DNA from 4 places in the Pseudarthrobacter sp. NCCP-2145 genome. Region 1 is predicted to be linked to each of the others. Evidence: riboswitches for the same ligand, from Rfam matches in the RefSeq annotation. Region 1 holds a riboswitch; each other region holds the start of a gene.
The links. A riboswitch is a leader RNA that binds a small molecule or an ion and turns the genes downstream of it on or off. The one in region 1 is predicted to bind thiamine pyrophosphate.
Positions count from the first base shown of each region.

Region 2: it holds a riboswitch for thiamine pyrophosphate, as region 1 does, so the genes downstream of both, NFU08_RS04800 (FAD-dependent oxidoreductase) here and thiC (phosphomethylpyrimidine synthase ThiC) in region 1, are expected to answer to the same signal.
Region 3: it holds a riboswitch for thiamine pyrophosphate, as region 1 does, so the genes downstream of both, thiD (bifunctional hydroxymethylpyrimidine kinase/phosphomethylpyrimidine kinase) here and thiC (phosphomethylpyrimidine synthase ThiC) in region 1, are expected to answer to the same signal.
Region 4: it holds a riboswitch for thiamine pyrophosphate, as region 1 does, so the genes downstream of both, NFU08_RS13290 (ECF transporter S component) here and thiC (phosphomethylpyrimidine synthase ThiC) in region 1, are expected to answer to the same signal.

Region 1 is NZ_BRCG01000012.1:48,964-53,150, reverse strand. Features, by position in the region: gene NFU08_RS12000 (alpha/beta fold hydrolase) at 1-288, shown strand, start outside; gene thiC (phosphomethylpyrimidine synthase ThiC) at 364-2,187, opposite strand; TPP riboswitch at 2,182-2,289, opposite strand; gene NFU08_RS11990 (amidohydrolase family protein) at 2,367-3,449, shown strand; gene NFU08_RS11985 (VOC family protein) at 3,551-4,187, shown strand, end outside.
Region 2 is NZ_BRCG01000004.1:105,935-110,121, forward strand. Features, by position in the region: gene NFU08_RS04790 (RNB domain-containing ribonuclease) at 1-542, opposite strand, end outside; gene thiE (thiamine phosphate synthase) at 619-1,368, opposite strand; TPP riboswitch at 1,396-1,513, shown strand; gene NFU08_RS04800 (FAD-dependent oxidoreductase) at 1,509-2,888, shown strand; gene thiS (sulfur carrier protein ThiS) at 2,885-3,121, shown strand; gene NFU08_RS04810 (thiazole synthase) at 3,127-3,939, shown strand; gene NFU08_RS04815 (4a-hydroxytetrahydrobiopterin dehydratase) at 3,982-4,187, shown strand, end outside.
Region 3 is NZ_BRCG01000015.1:35,051-39,237, forward strand. Features, by position in the region: gene NFU08_RS13765 (ribonuclease E/G) at 1-1,513, shown strand, start outside; TPP riboswitch at 1,733-1,830, shown strand; gene thiD (bifunctional hydroxymethylpyrimidine kinase/phosphomethylpyrimidine kinase) at 1,838-3,397, shown strand; gene rplU (50S ribosomal protein L21) at 3,662-3,970, shown strand; gene rpmA (50S ribosomal protein L27) at 4,032-4,187, shown strand, end outside.
Region 4 is NZ_BRCG01000014.1:52,897-57,083, forward strand. Features, by position in the region: gene NFU08_RS13280 (energy-coupling factor transporter transmembrane protein EcfT) at 1-59, opposite strand, end outside; gene NFU08_RS13285 (ABC transporter ATP-binding protein) at 56-1,612, opposite strand; gene NFU08_RS13290 (ECF transporter S component) at 1,612-2,235, opposite strand; TPP riboswitch at 2,300-2,439, opposite strand; gene NFU08_RS13295 (heme-degrading domain-containing protein) at 2,512-3,054, shown strand; gene NFU08_RS13300 (hypothetical protein) at 3,182-3,391, shown strand; gene NFU08_RS13305 (DUF4383 domain-containing protein) at 3,505-4,008, shown strand; partial or broken gene NFU08_RS13310 (iron-containing redox enzyme family protein) at 4,076-4,187, shown strand, end outside.

The DNA.
Region 1 (4,187 bases):
GACCTGCAGCAGCCGGTGACTGCCGAGGAGAAGCGTTCTGCCAGGCGGCTGCGGCTGCAGGCGCCGTCCTGGGAAGCCCCGCTGCATATCGTCCCCGGCGTGCCGACGCTCGTCCTGACCGGCGGCTGGGAGCCGCTCTACGAGGAGATCGCCGGCTACCTCCGTGAAACCGGGGCGCTCCACCGTACTGCCGCCGGCGGGCACCGGCCCCACGACTCCCCGGAAGGGGACCGCATCATCCGTTCGTTCATCAACGACTCCAGCCGCGTGCAGGCACGCGCCTCCTGATCCTCCCGAAACTGCCCTCCACAGGGGCCCGTCCGGCCGGCCCCCAATGACCAGCCGGACGGCACCTGCAGGCTGCTAGCGCCCCGGCGGAACGCTCAGCTCCGGCAAATAGACTTTCCCGCCGGCGGCCAGGAATTCCTCGCTCTTGCCCCGCATGCCGGCTACCGCTACAGCAAGCGCCGCCTGCGACTCGGCGGAGCCGTACTCGTCCCTGATGTCCTGGCTGATCCTCATGGAGCAGAACTTGGGCCCGCACATGGAGCAGAAATGCGCGGTCTTCGCCGGTTCGGCCGGGAGGGTTTCGTCGTGGAAGGCCTCGGCCGTCTCCGGGTCCAGCGACAACGCAAACTGGTCCCGCCACCGGAACTCGAAGCGTGCCTTGGACAGTGCGTCATCACGTTCGTGGGCGCCCGGGTGGCCTTTGGCAAGGTCTGCCGCGTGAGCAGCGATCTTGTACGTGATCACCCCTGTCTTGACGTCGTCCTTGTTGGGCAGCCCCAGGTGTTCCTTGGGCGTGACGTAGCACAGCATTGCCGTGCCGTAGCGGGCAATTTCCGTTGCGCCGATGGCGGAGGTGATGTGGTCGTAGCCCGGGGCCACGTCGGTCACCAGCGGGCCCAGCGTGTAGAACGGCGCGCCCTTGCACAGCTCCTGCTGCCGTTCAACGTTCTCCCTGACCAGGTGGAACGGGACGTGTCCAGGACCCTCCACCATCACCTGGACGTCGTGCTCCCAGGCACGCTGCGTGAGCTCGGCGAGCGTGTCCAGCTCGGCAAACTGCGCGGCATCGTTGGCATCCGCCGTCGCCCCCGGCCGCAGGCCGTCACCCAGGGAAAACGCGACGTCGTACCGGGCGAAAATTTCGCAGAGCTCATCGAAGTGCGTGTAGAGGAAGTTCTCCCGGTGGTGCGCCAGGCACCACCCGGCCATGATGGACCCGCCACGGGACACGATGCCCGTGACGCGGTTGGCGGTTAGGGGGACGTAGCGAAGCAGCACGCCGGCGTGGATGGTCATGTAGTCCACCCCCTGCTCGCACTGTTCGATGACGGTGTCACGGAAGATCTCCCAGGTCAGGGCGTTGGCTTCGCCGTTGACCTTCTCCAGGGCCTGGTAGATGGGGACGGTGCCGATCGGGACAGGCGAATTGCGGATGATCCACTCCCGGGTGGTGTGGATGTCGTCGCCGGTGGAGAGATCCATGACGGTGTCGGCGCCCCACCGGGTTGCCCACTGCAGCTTGTCCACCTCTTCGGCGATTGAACTGGTCACTGCCGAGTTGCCGATGTTGGCGTTGATCTTCACCAGGAAGGCCTTGCCGATGATCATCGGCTCGGATTCGGGGTGGTTGATGTTGTTGGGAATGATGGCCCGGCCCGCGGCGAGTTCGCTCCGGACCAGTTCAACATCGCAGTTCTCCCGCAGCGCCACGAAGCGCATTTCCGGGGTGGTGACGCCCTGGCGCGCATAGTGCATCTGGGTCACGGTCCGGCCCTCGACGGCGCGGCGCGGCACGGGAGGCGCTCCCTTCCACTCCGCGCTGGCGGCGCCGCGGCGTACAGCCGAGCGGCCGTCGTCGAGCAGGTTCCTCTCCCTGCCGCTGTACGCTTCCGTGTCTGCCCGCGCCTCGATCCATTCCCTGCGGAAGGGAGGAAGGCCCTGAACTGGATTGCTCCCCGGACCGGCCGTCCGGTAGGTCCGGAACGGCTGGTTCGGAATGCCGTTGGGGGACGGCTCCAACGCAATTTCCGTCACGGGAACACGGATCCCGGTCCCGGCGTCCTCGAGGTAGGCCAGGGAGTGGGATTTCAAGGATTGCGTCACCGGCGGCGGGTTCCCGTCAGTGGCGGCACCCGGGGTGTTGCGGGCAGGGTTAAGCTGCTGATTTGGTGTACTCAAGGAATACTCACTTCCTTCGCCGGCATTACCCGGACAGGTTCGACGGTCGCAGGCTGCGTCAGCCCGATCTCAGCCCCTGCAGGGGCACCCGTGTGGTCAAGATGAAAGCTACCACAGCCCTTCTTTCGGGGCTTGTCACATTGCCGGTGCTAGCCTGACCGGGCAGGAAAGAGGTGCACATGGCAGAAATCATCCACTTCACGGGAACAGTCCTGACCGGACCCGGGAGTGAGCAGCACGGACTGTGGTCCGTCGACGGGCGCCTGACGTTCCGCCGGCCGGCGAAGGCTCCGGACCGGATCCTGGCGGGATGGGTGCTGCCGGGCTTCGTGGATGCCCACTGCCACATCGGGCTCGGCGTGGGAGGGGCGGTGGATGCTCCGACTGCCGAAGAGCAGGCGCGGACGGACCTGATGGCAGGCACACTGTTGATCCGGGACGCAGGTTCCCCTGCTGACACGCGATGGCTGCAGGACAGAAAGGACGTCCCGGTGCTGATCCGCGCCGGACGCCACGTTGCGCGCACGCGCCGGTACCTGCGGGGGTTTGCTGAGGAAGTCGAACCGGAGGGCCTGGTGGAAGCTGTCCGTAAACAGGCCAGGGAAGGTGACGGCTGGGTCAAGCTTGTGGGGGACTGGATTGACCGCGGCGCCGGCGACCTCGCGCCGTCGTTCCCTGCCGCCGTCGTCCGCGATGCAGTCCTGGCCGCCCATGACGAAGGCGCGCGCGTCACCGCCCACTGCTTCGCGGAAGAGACGCTCGACGACGTGCTGGACGCCGGCATCGACTGCGTCGAGCACGCCACCGGCCTCCTGCCGCGGCACCTGCCCCGCTTCGTGGAGCAGCAGGTGCCCATTGTGCCCACCCTGGTCAATATCGCCACGTTCCCGGACATCGCCGCGCAGGCAGCACCCAAGTTCCCGCAGTATGCGGCGCACATGCGTTCACTGTGGGAACGGCGGGAGGAGCGGGTGCTTGAGGCGTTCGAGGCCGGCGTGCGGATCTACGCCGGGACCGACGCCGGCAGCGTGATCAGGCACGGCAGGATCGCCGACGAGATCCTGGCCCTCCATGCTGCCGGGCTGCCCATGGCGTCTGCCCTGGACGCCGCGTGCTGGAGTGCGCGGGAGTGGCTGGGCGCGGAGGGCCTGGAGGAAGGGGCACGGGCAGATGTTGTCCTGTGCCGGGAGGACCCGCGGAAGGTACCGGAAGCGGTCCGTAACCTGGCGCACGTTGTCCTGGGCGGACGGGTGGTCCGCTGAAAAGATAACCGGCCCCGGGACTTGGAATAAATTGAAGCTTCAAGTAATTTTAAGTGTGTAAGGGCTGCCAACCGGAAGGCCCACAGCACCGGGAGTTACCAATGACTGCACAAGCCGCAAGCCAGGATCTTCTTCCTGCCGACCTCGCCATGGGCACTGTGATGCTCAAGGTGGGCAACATGAAGGTGATGACCGACTACTACCAGCGCGCCCTCGGCCTGGAGGTCATTGCGGAGCAGGATGGCGGCATCTACCTTGGCCGGCTGCAGAAGCCGCTTGTGCACCTGGCGCCCGCGCCCGGGCTGAACCTGCCGGGCAGGGGAGAGGCCGGCCTGTTCCACACGGCGCTGCTGTTCGAGAACCAGGCAGACCTTGCTGCCACCATCGCCACCGCCGCCCGGTTCGAACCGCGCTCGTTCACCGGCAGCGCCGACCACCTTGTCAGCGAAGCCTTCTACTTCAACGACCCCGAGGGCAACGGCATCGAGCTCTACTGGGACCGGCCGCGCAGCAACTGGTCCTGGAACGGCACGGACGTGGTGATGGACAGCCTGGCCCTCCCGCCGCAGCGGTACCTCGAGCAGCACCTGACGGAAGATTCCCTGGAGCGCCAGCTCGGGTCCGTGGCAGGCGTCGGCCACGTGCACCTCCAGGTGGGAGACGTCCAGACGGCGCGCGACTTCTACGTGGGGACCCTCGGCTTCGAGAAGACCGCCGGCTGGCACGGGCAGGCCCTGT
Region 2 (4,187 bases), on a different contig from region 1:
TCCGCCTGGGCGCCCTTGTAGCTGAGCTTGGCGCGGCTGCGCATCCGGGCCCGTCCCACCGTCACCGCGGTGACTTCGGCGCGGACATCGAGGCGGAAGTCCCAGACGAACGCGGAACAGTCCTGTCCCGGCAGGAGGCTTCCGGCGCCCTCGCTGATGACTTCAGGGTGCAGCGGAATGCGGCCGTCCGGGGTGTAGAAAGTCTGGCCGCGGCGCCTGGTCTCGGCATCCAGCGGGCCGCCGGGAGCCACGAAGGCGGGAACGTCGGCAATGGCGTAGAGCACGCGGTAGCTGCTGCCGTCCCGTTCAATAAAGAGCGCCTGGTCAAGGTCCGTGGACGACGCCGGGTCGATGGTGATGAAGTCTATGCCCGTCAGGTCATGGGACGGCAGCTTCAGTGCCGACACGGCGGCCTCGGCGTCCTTCACGGCTTCGGCCGGGTACTCACCAGGCAGCTCGAGCTCCGTCCGCAGGGCGCTGAGTGCAGCCTCGAGGGCGTTGGTGTGCTCGTGGACACTGGGGGCCAGCCGATGATGTGACACGAAAATCAGCGTAGCCCGAATTCCGCGAATAGTGCAGGGAGCCGCCCGCGGGATGCGGTGCGGATCCGGCGCCGCGTCACGGGCGGGCGGCGTCCAGCGCGTCGAGCAGCGATGCGGCCGCGGCTGACGGATCGTCGGCCTCCGTAATGGCCCGGACCACAACGATCCTGCTGGCCCCGGCCTCCACCACCTGTTCCACGTTGCCGTGGTCAATCCCGCCGATCGCGAACCAGGGCACACCGCCGTCGGACTGTCCCTGCCCTTGCGCCGCTGAGGCCGCCGCCGCATACGTCACCAGGTCCAGCCCGACGGCGGCGCGGCCGGGCTTGGTGGGTGTTGCCCACAGCGGGCCCACGCAGAAGTAGTCGAGCGCCGCCGGGCCGGCGGCCGCTGCCAGGGCGGCATCCACCTGTCCAGGGCTGTGGCTGGACAGGCCGATGGCGGCGTTCCCGTTCAGCAGCGTCCGGGCTGCCTGGAGGGGAAGGTCCTTCTGCCCGATGTGGAAGACCGGCGCTCCGGACAGCACAGCAATGTCGGCGCGGTCGTTCACTGCCCACAGCCTGCCGTGCCGGACCGCTGCCTCCTTCAGGACGGCGAGGAGTTCCAGCTCCTCGGCGGCTTCGATGGACTTGTCCCGGAGCTGGATGATGTCCACGCCGCCGGCGAACGCGGCATCCACGAACTGTTCAAAGTCGCCCTGGCTGCGGCGCGCATCCGTGCAGAGGTAGAGGCGCGCATCGTGCAGCCCGGCGGTGCCCTCCGCGTTGATAAAGGCGTCGGAACCGGACGGACGGGCAGCGGCGGCAGGGGGGTGGGACACATTCATGGGAGCCAGCCTAGTTCCTCTACACTGGGCTCGTACTGCGGGAGCCGCGGCAGCTGTCACAAAGCGCCGGGCTGAGAGGGCGTCAGAGCCGACCGCTTGACCTGATCCGGTTAATACCGGCGTAGGGAAGGAGACAACCGATGCCTGACGTGCACGCCGCAACCGGCCCCTGTCCTTCCGGCTCCACCATCACGGCCGACGTGGCGGTGATCGGCGGAGGAGCCATCGGCCACGGGATCGCCTGGGAGGCGAGGCGTTCGGGCCGTTCCGTGGTGGTGATCGATGACGCCCCCGGCTCCGGAGCCAGCTGGGCTGCCGCGGGGATGCTGGCGCCGGTGAGCGAACTGCACTACCAGGAGGAGGACCTCCTGGAACTCATGCTCGAGGCCTCCGCCCGCTGGCCCGGTTTCGCTGCGGACCTCGCTGCGGCCGCGGGCTCGGATCCCGGATATCTTACGACGCCGACCCTCGCCGTGGGTGCCGACGCCGCAGACCGGCAGGCCTTGCTGGACCTGCGTGCCGTCCAGCGGGCCAACGGCCTCACGGTTGAACCGCTCACCATCCGCGAAGCCCGGCGCCGCGAGCCCTTGTTAAGCCCGGGCATTGCCTGTGCGCTGGATACGCCGGCGGACCACCAGGTGGACCCCCGGCTGCTGGTGGCCTGCCTCCGCCGGGTCCTGGCCGGGGATGCCCGCTCCACCGGAAGCGGCGTGGCCGGCGCCGCTGACGGATTCGCCGTGCCGGACAAGGCAGCCGGCCTGCTCTGGCAGGACGGGGCCGTAGCCGGAGTAGCCCTGGAAGGTGGAGGGACCGTACTGGCCGGGGAGACCGTGGTGGCCAACGGACTGCACGCCCCGGAACTCACGGGACTGCCGATCGACCTGCACCTGCCGCTGCGGCCGGTCCAGGGGGACATCCTGCGGCTCGCGGTACCGGCGCACCTCAGGCCGCTGGTGACCTCAACAGTCCGCGGACTGGTGCGCGGGGTCCCCGTCTATATCGTTCCGCGGCGGGACGGAACCGTGGTGATCGGGGCAACCCAGCGTGAGGACGCACTGGGCAGTGGCAGTGGCAGTGGCAGTGGCGGGGGCGCGGGCTCCAGTGCCGGTGCGGTGTCGGCAGGGGGTGTGTACCAGCTTCTCCGCGATGCCCAGGTGCTGGTGCCCGCCGTCGCTGAGCTTGAGCTGCTTGAGTGCACGGCCCGCGCCCGGCCCGGCACGCCGGACAACGCCCCGCTGCTCGGAAGGGTATCGCTGCCCGGAGGCCCCGTGGGCCGGCAGCCCGCGCCTGGAAGGTCCGGCCTCCAAGGGTCCCGCCACGTGCAGGGGCTCATCATTGCCACCGGATTCTTCCGCCACGGCATCCTGCTCACCCCGGCTGCGGCCGCAATCTGCCGGGAACTCATGGACGGCACGGAAGACCCCCGCTGGGCCCCGTTCAACCCCGGTCGGTTTTCCCCGGCTCCCTTTCGCATGGCTGAAGCGGCTGCCACGCCATCCAACACCCAGGAGACAGCATGAACATCACCCTGAACGGAACCGGCCACACCGTGGCCGACGACGCTTCCCTCACCGCGCTCGTCAGCGAGGTCACCGGCCGTCCGCTGGCCGCGGACGGCCGGGCCACGGACGGGCGGAAGCTGGGAGTGGCCGTAGCACGCAACGCCCAGGTGGTGCCCCGGAGCCTGTGGTCCGCCACGGCGCTCGCCGAGGGCGACGACGTCGAACTTGTCACGGCAGTACAGGGAGGCTGACCACCATGACCGGAACCACCGTCACCAACAGCCAGCTGTCCGGGCTCCAGGACCCCCTGGTGATCGACGGCGTCCCCCTGGCATCCCGGCTCATCATGGGCACCGGCGGCGCCCCCAGCCTGGACGGCCTGGGCGCCGCGCTCCTGGCCTCCGGCACCTCGCTGACCACCGTTGCCATGCGCCGCTATTCGCCGGACGAGGCGGGTTCGCTGTTCCAGCTGCTGGTGGACCACGGCATCCGGGTCCTGCCCAACACGGCGGGGTGTTTCACGGCGCGTGACGCTGTGCTCACTGCTGAACTGGCACGGGAGGCCCTGGAAACCGACTGGGTGAAGCTCGAGGTCATCGCCGACGAACACACCCTCCTGCCGGATGCCGTTGAGCTCGTGGACGCCACCGAGCAGCTGGTCAACAGGGGATTCAAGGTGTTTGCGTACACCAATGACGACCCCGTGCTGGCCCTGCGGCTGGAGAACCTCGGAGCCACTGCTGTGATGCCGCTCGGCTCGCCCATCGGGACGGGCCTGGGCATCCTCAATCCGCACAACATTGAGCTCATCGTGTCCCGGGCCTCGGTGCCGGTAGTGCTGGACGCGGGCATCGGTACGGCCTCCGACGCCGCCCTCGCCATGGAACTGGGCTGCGACGCCGTGCTCCTGGCCACGGCAGTGACCCGGGCGCAGAACCCCGCCTTGATGGGGAAGGCCTTCAAGCACGCCGTCATCGCCGGTAGGCTGGCGAAAGCGGCTGGTCGCATACCCCGCCGTGAACATGCGCTGGCGTCGTCGGCAATGGAGGGCCGGGCCGAGTTCCTGTAGGCCCACCTTCTGCCGGCCGGCGCCCGGATCCCAGGAGCAGCAGTGGCCGGCAAAGATGCACTTTCCCCGGAACGGATCGACGAAGCCCTGGCGGAACTGCCTGATTGGCGGGCCGGCAACGGCGGGTTGGTCACCGTCTTCAAAATGCCGACGGCGGCTGCCGCACTCGAGCTGATTGCGGCCGTCGGACGCCTGGCCGAGGAACAGAACCACCATCCTGACCTTGACTGGCGTTACAACCGCGTCTT
Region 3 (4,187 bases), on a different contig from region 1:
CACCATCGAGGCATACGTCACATACGTCGCCCCGGACCTGGTGGGACGGCTCGAGAAGTGGACCAAGGACCAGGACATCTTCAGTGCCTGGCGCATCGATGAGCAGATCCACAAGGCCCTGGAACGGAAGGTCTTCCTGCCCTCCGGCGGCTCGCTGGTGATCGACCGGACCGAGGCCATGACCGTGGTGGACGTCAACACCGGCAAGTTCACCGGCAGCGGCGGCAACCTCGAAGAAACAGTCACCAAGAACAACCTGGAAGCTGCGGAGGAAGTAGTCCGGCAGCTCCGCCTCCGCGACATCGGCGGCATCATTGTCATCGACTTCATCGACATGGTCCTGGAGTCCAACCGCGACCTGGTCCTGCGGCGCATGGTGGAGTGCCTGGGCCGTGACCGCACCAAGCACCAGGTTGCCGAAGTCACCTCGCTGGGCCTGGTGCAGATGACCCGCAAGCGGATGGGCACGGGGCTCCTTGAAGTGTTCGGCGAGCAGTGCGAGGCCTGCGCCGGCCGCGGCGTGGTCACCCACGATGACCCGGTGGAACACCGCCGGGCGAACATTGTGGCTGCCGAGCATCACGTGCAGCGTGCCGAGCACCGCCCGGAAGCACGCGCCGAGGGCAACCGCATCGAGGCGCAGCGCACGGACAGCAGCCAGCCCGGTGCCCGGCCGGACCGGAAGCGCCGCCGCGGCCGCGGCGGCCAGCAGCCGGACGCCGCGCCGGCAGCTGCCGTCCACGTCCACACGGTCCACCCTGATCCGACGGACGCCGAGCGGCATGCGAAAGCGGAAGCCACCAGGCTGGCCCTTGCCAACATCGCGGCTGCCGCCCACGCGGCCCACCTGCATGACGACGAGTTGGCCGCCGCCAGGCAGGCAACGCAGGCCCAGCCCGCAGTTCCGGCTGAAACGGAGAAGCACGACAGCGATGCGTCTAGGCCCGCTGCCGTCCTGACCTTTGGCGGGGAGAAAGTCGTCCTGCCCTTCGTGGAGCACGCCGAGGAGCAGCAGCCAAAGCCTGCCCTCACCCTGGACCGCCTTGCCGCGGCCTTCGCCCACCTGGGCGAGCCCGCACCGGCAGCCGGCACGCCGGCTGGAACGCCGGACGTGCAGCCGGTCCAGCGCGGGGCGGAAGAGGCTCCCCAGCAGGCTCCTGCTCCGGAGCGGACACGTGAGCCGGAGCAGGCACCGGAACAGCGGGAGCCCGCAGCCGTCCAGCCGGAGCAGCGGCCGGTGGCCGCCGCAGCGGAGCAGGACTACTCGGACCACACCCTGGAGCAGTCACGCCCGCGCAGGGCACGCCGGAACCGGAGTGCCAGCCGCGCGCAGGGAGCAGCCAACGAGACCTCGGTCCAGCATCGCGAGAATGTTCCAGCCCCCGCGGCCGGGCATTCCCACGCCGCCAAGGCACCGGAAACGGACAAGGCGGGTGCTTCGCAGCCGGCCAGCGGCAAGCCCTCGGACGCGCCGATCATCCTCGGCGTCGGGGTGCCTGCCTCAGAGCTCTAGGAACTGGAGCTGCCACGCATGGAGTTACCGGAATCCGGGACCCAGGGCGGGTATTGACCGAATGCCCGGCCAGCCACAGTCAGTGGCCGGCCGGGCATCCGTCCTTTAAGGCGGCGCTCCGCAGCGCTTTTGACCACCCTCATTGAACACCGGCATTCCACCCCGCTCCGGCCGCACTGTGTCACCTTCACGCTGTGGACCTCAAAAAAGCTAGGCTGGGGAACCGACACGGGGTGCCGCGCAGAGAGCCGGCTGAGATCCAGACCCGTTGAACCTGTCCGGCTAGCACCGGCGAAGGGATGTCTCTTGTCTTCCACCCTTGCAATGCCCACTGCCACCATCCAGGGCACATCCGCGTGTGCTTCCGGGCCTGCAGCTGCTTCTGCGCCTGCAGCCCCCGGCCGCGAGTACCGCGGCGTGCCACGGGTCCTCTCCATTGCCGGATCCGATCCTTCCGGCGGGGCCGGCATCCAGGCGGACCTGAAAAGCATCGCCGCCCACGGCGGCTTCGGAATGGCTGCCATTACCGCCCTCACCGCACAGAACACCCGCGGCGTGCGCGGCGTCCACGTTCCCCCCGCCAACTTCCTTACCCAGCAGCTCGATGCCCTGAGCGACGACATCAGTATCGACGCCGTGAAGATCGGCATGCTGGGCGATGCCGGGGTGATCGAAGCCGTCCATGCATGGCTCGAAAAGGTGCGTCCCGCCGTCGTGGTCCTGGACCCTGTCATGGTGGCCACCAGCGGCGACCGGCTCCTCCCGGAATCAGCCGAAGCCGCGCTTCGCGACCTGCTGCCGCTGGCGCAGCTCATCACGCCCAACCTGGCTGAACTCGCCATGCTCGTGGGCGGCGACGTGCAGCAGACCTGGGAAGGCGCCCTGGAACAGGGCCGGAACCTCTCCGCCGCCACGGGAGCCACGGTGCTGGTCAAGGGTGGGCACCTCGTAGGGGCCGAATGCCCCGATGCCCTCGTAAGCACCGCCGGGATGTTGTCCCGCGAGGTGGTCGTGGTTCCCGGTCAGCGGGTGGCAACAGTGAACAGCCACGGCACCGGATGCTCCCTGTCCGCGGCCATGGCCACGGTCCAGGCCCGGGTGGGGGACTGGGAGGCAGCCCTGCGCGAGGTCAAGCCCTGGCTTGCCGGCGCGCTGGAGGCCTCGGAGGCCCTGGAGGTGGGGGCGGGCAACGGGCCCGTGCACCACTTCCACCACCTGCCGGCCGTGCGCGGCGAGGGGAGCTTCGCGGCGCAGCTCTGGGCGGACGCCGCAAAGGACCTCGAGGACATCTACGCGCTGGACTTCATCCAGGGCCTGGCTTCCGGGAGCCTGCCGGAGAAGGAGTTTGCCTACTACCTCGCCCAGGACGCCATCTACCTCAACGGCTACTCACGGGTGCTGGCGCGGACCAGTGCACTGGCCCCCACCGAAGGGGAGCAGCTCTTCTGGGCACGTTCCGCCGCGCAGTGCCTGGAGGTGGAGTCCGAGCTGCACCGCTCCTGGCTCAGTACACGGACCGTTGAGCCGCAGCTGGGACCCGTCACCAAGTCCTACGTGGACCACCTGACGGCGGCATCGGCGTCGGGCAGTTACGCGGTGCTGGCCGCAGCGGTCCTGCCCTGCTTCTGGCTGTACGCCGAGGTGGGCGCAACACTCCACGCCCGGTTCGTGGCTGCAGGGGAACCGGCCGGCCACCCCTACGCCGAGTGGCTGCGCACGTACGCGGACGAGGACTTCGCTGCCGCCACCCGCACAGCGGTTGCGATTGTGGACGGGGCCGGCCGCAGCGCGTCCGCAGGGGACCGGGACGCCATGGTGGCGGCGTTCAGGCAGTCCTGCCGCCTCGAGGTGGACTTTTTCGACGCGCCGCGACTTCATTCCTGACACCCTGTTGCGCGTCCCGCCGGTACTATGGTGGGGCACAGGTAAGGGCGCGGACCTGGGCTGTGGTGCCTATCACAGACAACCCGCCGGAACCAGCCTCATTTGCGGCCGAAGCCAAAACTAGCGTATTCTAGATCTTCGGTGCTTACGCCAACACTTGGGTTATGACCCCACGGCGTTGAGGCACAGCGAGAGCCCACCCAATCATGGAACCGGGTTCCGCACGCAAATTTGTAATAAACGTCGAGAGAAGTGAGTTCCCAAGTGGTGTACGCGATTGTCCGCGCAGGCGGCCGCCAAGAGAAGGTTTCCGTTGGAGACTTCGTTACCCTGAACCGCGTCGCCGGTGGAGCTGGCAGCACCATTCAGCTGCCCGCACTGCTCCTGGTTGACGGTGACAAGGTCACCTCCGCCGCTGCTGACCTGGCCAAGGTAACTGTTACGGCTGAGATCCTCCAGGACCTCCGTGGTCCTAAGATTGTGATCCAGAAGTTCAAGAACAAGACCGGTTACAAGAAGCGCCAGGGTCACCGCCAGGAACTGACCAAGGTCAAGATCACTGGTATCAAGTAACCTTCCGTTACTGTTCAGGTTTTTCAGCAGATTCCCCAGAATTTAGAGGCAGGCATTTCAGATGGCACATAAAAAGGGCGCGAGCTCCACTCGCAACGGTCGTGACTCCAACGCACAGTACCTCGGCGTCAAGCGCTTCGGCGGCCAGGTGGTTTCCGCCGGCGAGATCATCGTCCGCCAGCGCGGCACCCACTTCCACCCGGGCGCCGGCGTTGGC
Region 4 (4,187 bases), on a different contig from region 1:
AGGGGGTTGGCGCGGGCCAGCAGGGCCTGGTTGCCCCGAAGGTTCAATTCCTGCCTCATGGCGCCACCGGTTCCGCGGCAGCCATCCGCAGCTCAGTGCCACCCAGCGCGGCGGTGAACTCGGCGTCGTGGGTCACGGACACCACCGCGGTGCCGGAGTCCAGCAGCTCGGACAGGAACGAGGCCAGCTCCGCCCAGGTGTTGGCGTCCTGGCCGAACGTCGGCTCGTCCAGGACGAGCACCCGGGGATGGGCCGCCAGGACCGTGGCCACGGAGAGCCGCCGCTTCTCGCCGCCAGACAGCGTATAGGGGTTCGCGTCCACGAGGTGGGTCAGCCGCAACCGCTCCAGCAGTTCGTCCACGCGCTCCTCGCCGTGGCCCAGGTGCCGCGGACCGAACAGGAGTTCGTCCAGCACCTTCCCGGTGACGAACTGGTGCTCCGGCTCCTGGAACACGGTGCCAATCCGCTCGATGAGCTGCTCGGCCTTCCACTTATAAGGGTCTATCCCGGCGCCACGGCTGAGGTCCAGGGTGGCCGACACCTTTCCTGCCACCGGTTCCAGGAGTCCCGCGAGGGTCAGCGCAAACGTTGACTTGCCCGCCCCGTTGGGGCCCGTGATGGCCAGCGCCTGCCCTGCCCGGACCTGGGCGGAAATATCGTGTTGGACGGGTACCGGGGGTACCTTCCGGAAGCCGCTGCGGCGCGGACGTTCCCGGGAAACCGCAAGGTTCTCGGCCGCCAGCAGAAGGCCGCCGGAGCCGGCTGCCGGATTGCCCGACCGTGCACGCGTGCCAGGAACATACCCGGGCACCCACACACCGGCCGCCGCCAGCATGGTCCGTGCGTCCGCGAGCACCTGGTCCGGAGGACCGTCAAGCAGCACGGCATCTTCAGTGGCGCTGCCCGGCTGCAGCACCACGATCCGGTCCACCAGGTCCTTCCACACGGACACCCGGTGCTCCACCACAACCAGCGTGGCGCCGGTCTTGTCCACGCAGCGGCCCACGGCGTCCCGGACTTCCAGCACACCGGCAGGGTCCAGGTTCGCCGTTGGCTCGTCGAGCAGGATCAGGCCGGGCCGCATTGCGAGGATTCCCGCAAGCGCGAGGCGCTGTTTTTGCCCGCCGGACAGGGCCGACGTCGGGTGGTCAAGCGGCAGGCGGGAAAGGCCGACGTCGTCCAGCGCCTCGTGCACGCGGGCCCAGATGGCGTCGCGGGGCACGGCGAGGTTCTCGGCGCCAAAGGCGACGTCGTCGCCGACGCGGGAGAGGACCACCTGCGTCTCCGGATCCTGCTGCATCAGCCCGGCCCGGCCGCGCTGCTCGCGGGGCACGGCGCCGTCAACCAGCAGCGAGCCCGTCTCGTCGGACTCGCCGGCGTCGCCGCCGTCGTCGTCCATGTCCCCCAGCACCCCGGCCAGGGCATGCAGGAGCGTGGACTTGCCCGCACCGGAGGGCCCCAAAAGGAGCACCCGCTCCCCCGGGCGGATCTCCAGGTCGAGGCCACGGACAGCCGGCTTGGCGCGCCCCGCATGGCGCCATCCCCAGCCGCGGGCTGTGACGGCAGCCGGACGCACCGCAACTGATGCCTCGTGCCGCGAAGGGGCGCCCATCAGGAGAAGACGGGCTCCGTTGCCGCCTTGCGTGATGCAAAGGAGCTCAGGACCCCTGTCCTGGCCAGGCCGCGGGTGGCGATCCAGGACAGTGCGCCGGCGATGATGGCGCCGGAGATGGCAGTGAAGATGATGTACGCCAGCTTGTCGCCGGCGGCGTAGGCGATGTTCCAGCCCCACGGCGCGAAGGAGTCGTTCAGGCCGCAGAAAAGGCCGGCCGCGGCGCCGGCAAGCAGTGCCACGGGCAGGTTGAACTTCCGGTACACGAAGATGGCGAAGATGATCTCGGCACCCAGGCCTTGGACGAATCCGGAGAACAGTACCGACGCACCGTACTGGGAGCCCATGAGCAGTTCACCCGTGGCGGCCACCGTCTCGCAGAAGAGCGCGGCGCCTGGCTTGCGGATGATGAGCATGCCCAGGACGGCCGGGATCATCCAGCCGCCGGCAATCAGGCCGGTCAGGGGCGGGTAGACGGCGTTCATGGGTCCGGAGACTGCGGCCGCCCCCTGGGACCAGGCCCAGAAAATGACGCCGCCGGCAACGGCGATAAGGGCCGCCACCACGATGTCCACGACGCGCCAGGACTTGCCGGCGGGCTTCTTGATTGCTGTTGTTGCCATGTGGTCCTCCTGAGGAACAGGAGGGGAAAGTGGACGCGGTTGCCGGCACTGCTGCCGCTGCGCGCACTTCGAGAACTCGACTCCCTTGCGCCGGTACTAACCGGATCAGGTTCGAGGGTCTGCGGCTGTCCGCACTCTCAGCGCCCACCTGCGGTCCCTGGCCTGGCCAGTGATGCCGACGGCGGCGCTCCCCTGTCGTTGAATGATTCTATTGGTGAAATATCCGCCCTGTTGGGCGTGGTCCAGTTTACCGCAGGGAGGGGTAGATTGTGGGCCATGACAGCGAATCCACCAGATGTGACCGGGTATGATCCGGATTCCCGCGAAGCCCAGCCGGAGGGATCCCTGGAGGCCTTGATCGCGCGGATTGAGGCGGAGATCCGGGAACTCCAATTTCCCGGCTTCTCCCTGGACGACTCCCTGAACCTGGGGCTGCTCCTCGTGGAGCTGGGCAAGGAGCGCGGGCTTCCCATCGCCATCGACATCACCAAGGGCGAGCAGCTCCTCTTCCACGTGGCCCTGCCGGGGGCAACACCGGACAACGGGCACTGGATCCGGGCCAAGAAACGGACCGCAGCCCGGTACGAGGTTCCTTCCCTGCTGGTGGGGCTGCGCGCCCGGCTCAGCGGCGGACGTATCGAAGACAATGCCTGGTTCGACCAGGCCCTCTACGCTGCGCACGGCGGCTCCTTCCCCTTGTACGTCACTGGGGTGGGCGCCGTAGCAACCGTCACCGTGTCCGGATTGCCGCAGCTGCAGGACCATGACCTGGTGGTCGAGGCCCTCCGCGACATCCTCCGTTCGGCCGGCGCGGAGTAACGCCCTGCAAGCCAGCGGAGTGGCGCCCCCGGCCGGCCGGCATGGCAGGTCTTCCTGGCATGGACACCCCAGTGAGGCCGGGAGTACATTCGAGCGCAGTGGCGGGTGATCAATCCAGGAGGGCGCCGTGACCGGTCCAGCAACCGAGAACCAGGTCCGGGCGGCGCTGGACAAAGCCTGGGACGAGATGATTTTCATCGGCCCGGACCACCCCTACTATTCCCTGCTGGCGGAACTGGTGTCCGCCGTCGGGAAGTCCTGGCAGCAAGGCTACGACCACGGCCGCCGCGGAGGTCCGCACACCAACCCCTACTTATGGGCCGGCCCGGGAGGCTAGCAGCCTGCGCGCGGAGTGCGGGCGCACAACGCCGGCACAATACAAAGGCTGCTTAGCAATTATTTAGTAATCATGCTTACTATGTTGTCTCCAGCGTTTGAGGAGTACAGCACATGGCAGCCAGCATCCGCCGGGCAGGCGCCCGCACAGGCCTGCAGAAGGCTGCCCTCGCAACGGGCGCCGTGTTCTGCCTGGCCGGCATCCTTGGATTCGTTCCCGGCATCACTTCCAACCATGACGCGCTCCGCCTGGCCGGACACGCCTCAGGAGCATTGCTGCTCGGGATCTTCCAGGTATCCGTCCTCCATAACGCCGTGCACCTGCTCTTCGGCGTCGCCGGCGTCCTGATGTCGCGCACCCACCCGCAGGCACGGAACTTCCTCATCCACGGCGGCGTCATCTACCTGGTCCTCTGGCTGTACGGCCTCCTGGTCGGTGACCCCACCCCTGCCAATTTCATCCCCGCAAACGATGCGGACAACTGGCTCCATCTGGTCCTTGGCCTGGCCATGATTGCCCTGGCCATCATGCTCGCCCGTGGACCCGCCCCCGCCGCAGGCGGCGCCGGCAGCGGCAGCACCGCCACATCCCCAGCGCCCGGCACCCGCGGCCGCTGACACATCCCCGGCCGGGCCCCAGTGCAGGGAGCACGGAACCGGCCCACGCCAGACCTGAAGGAGCACCATGAAAATCCCAGCAGCACGGGGTCCGGTCAGCACCGCACTGTTCAGCGCCCTCACAGCGGCACCGGGCACCGATGAGGGCGCCCTTGACGCGTTACACCGCTCGGTGGCCG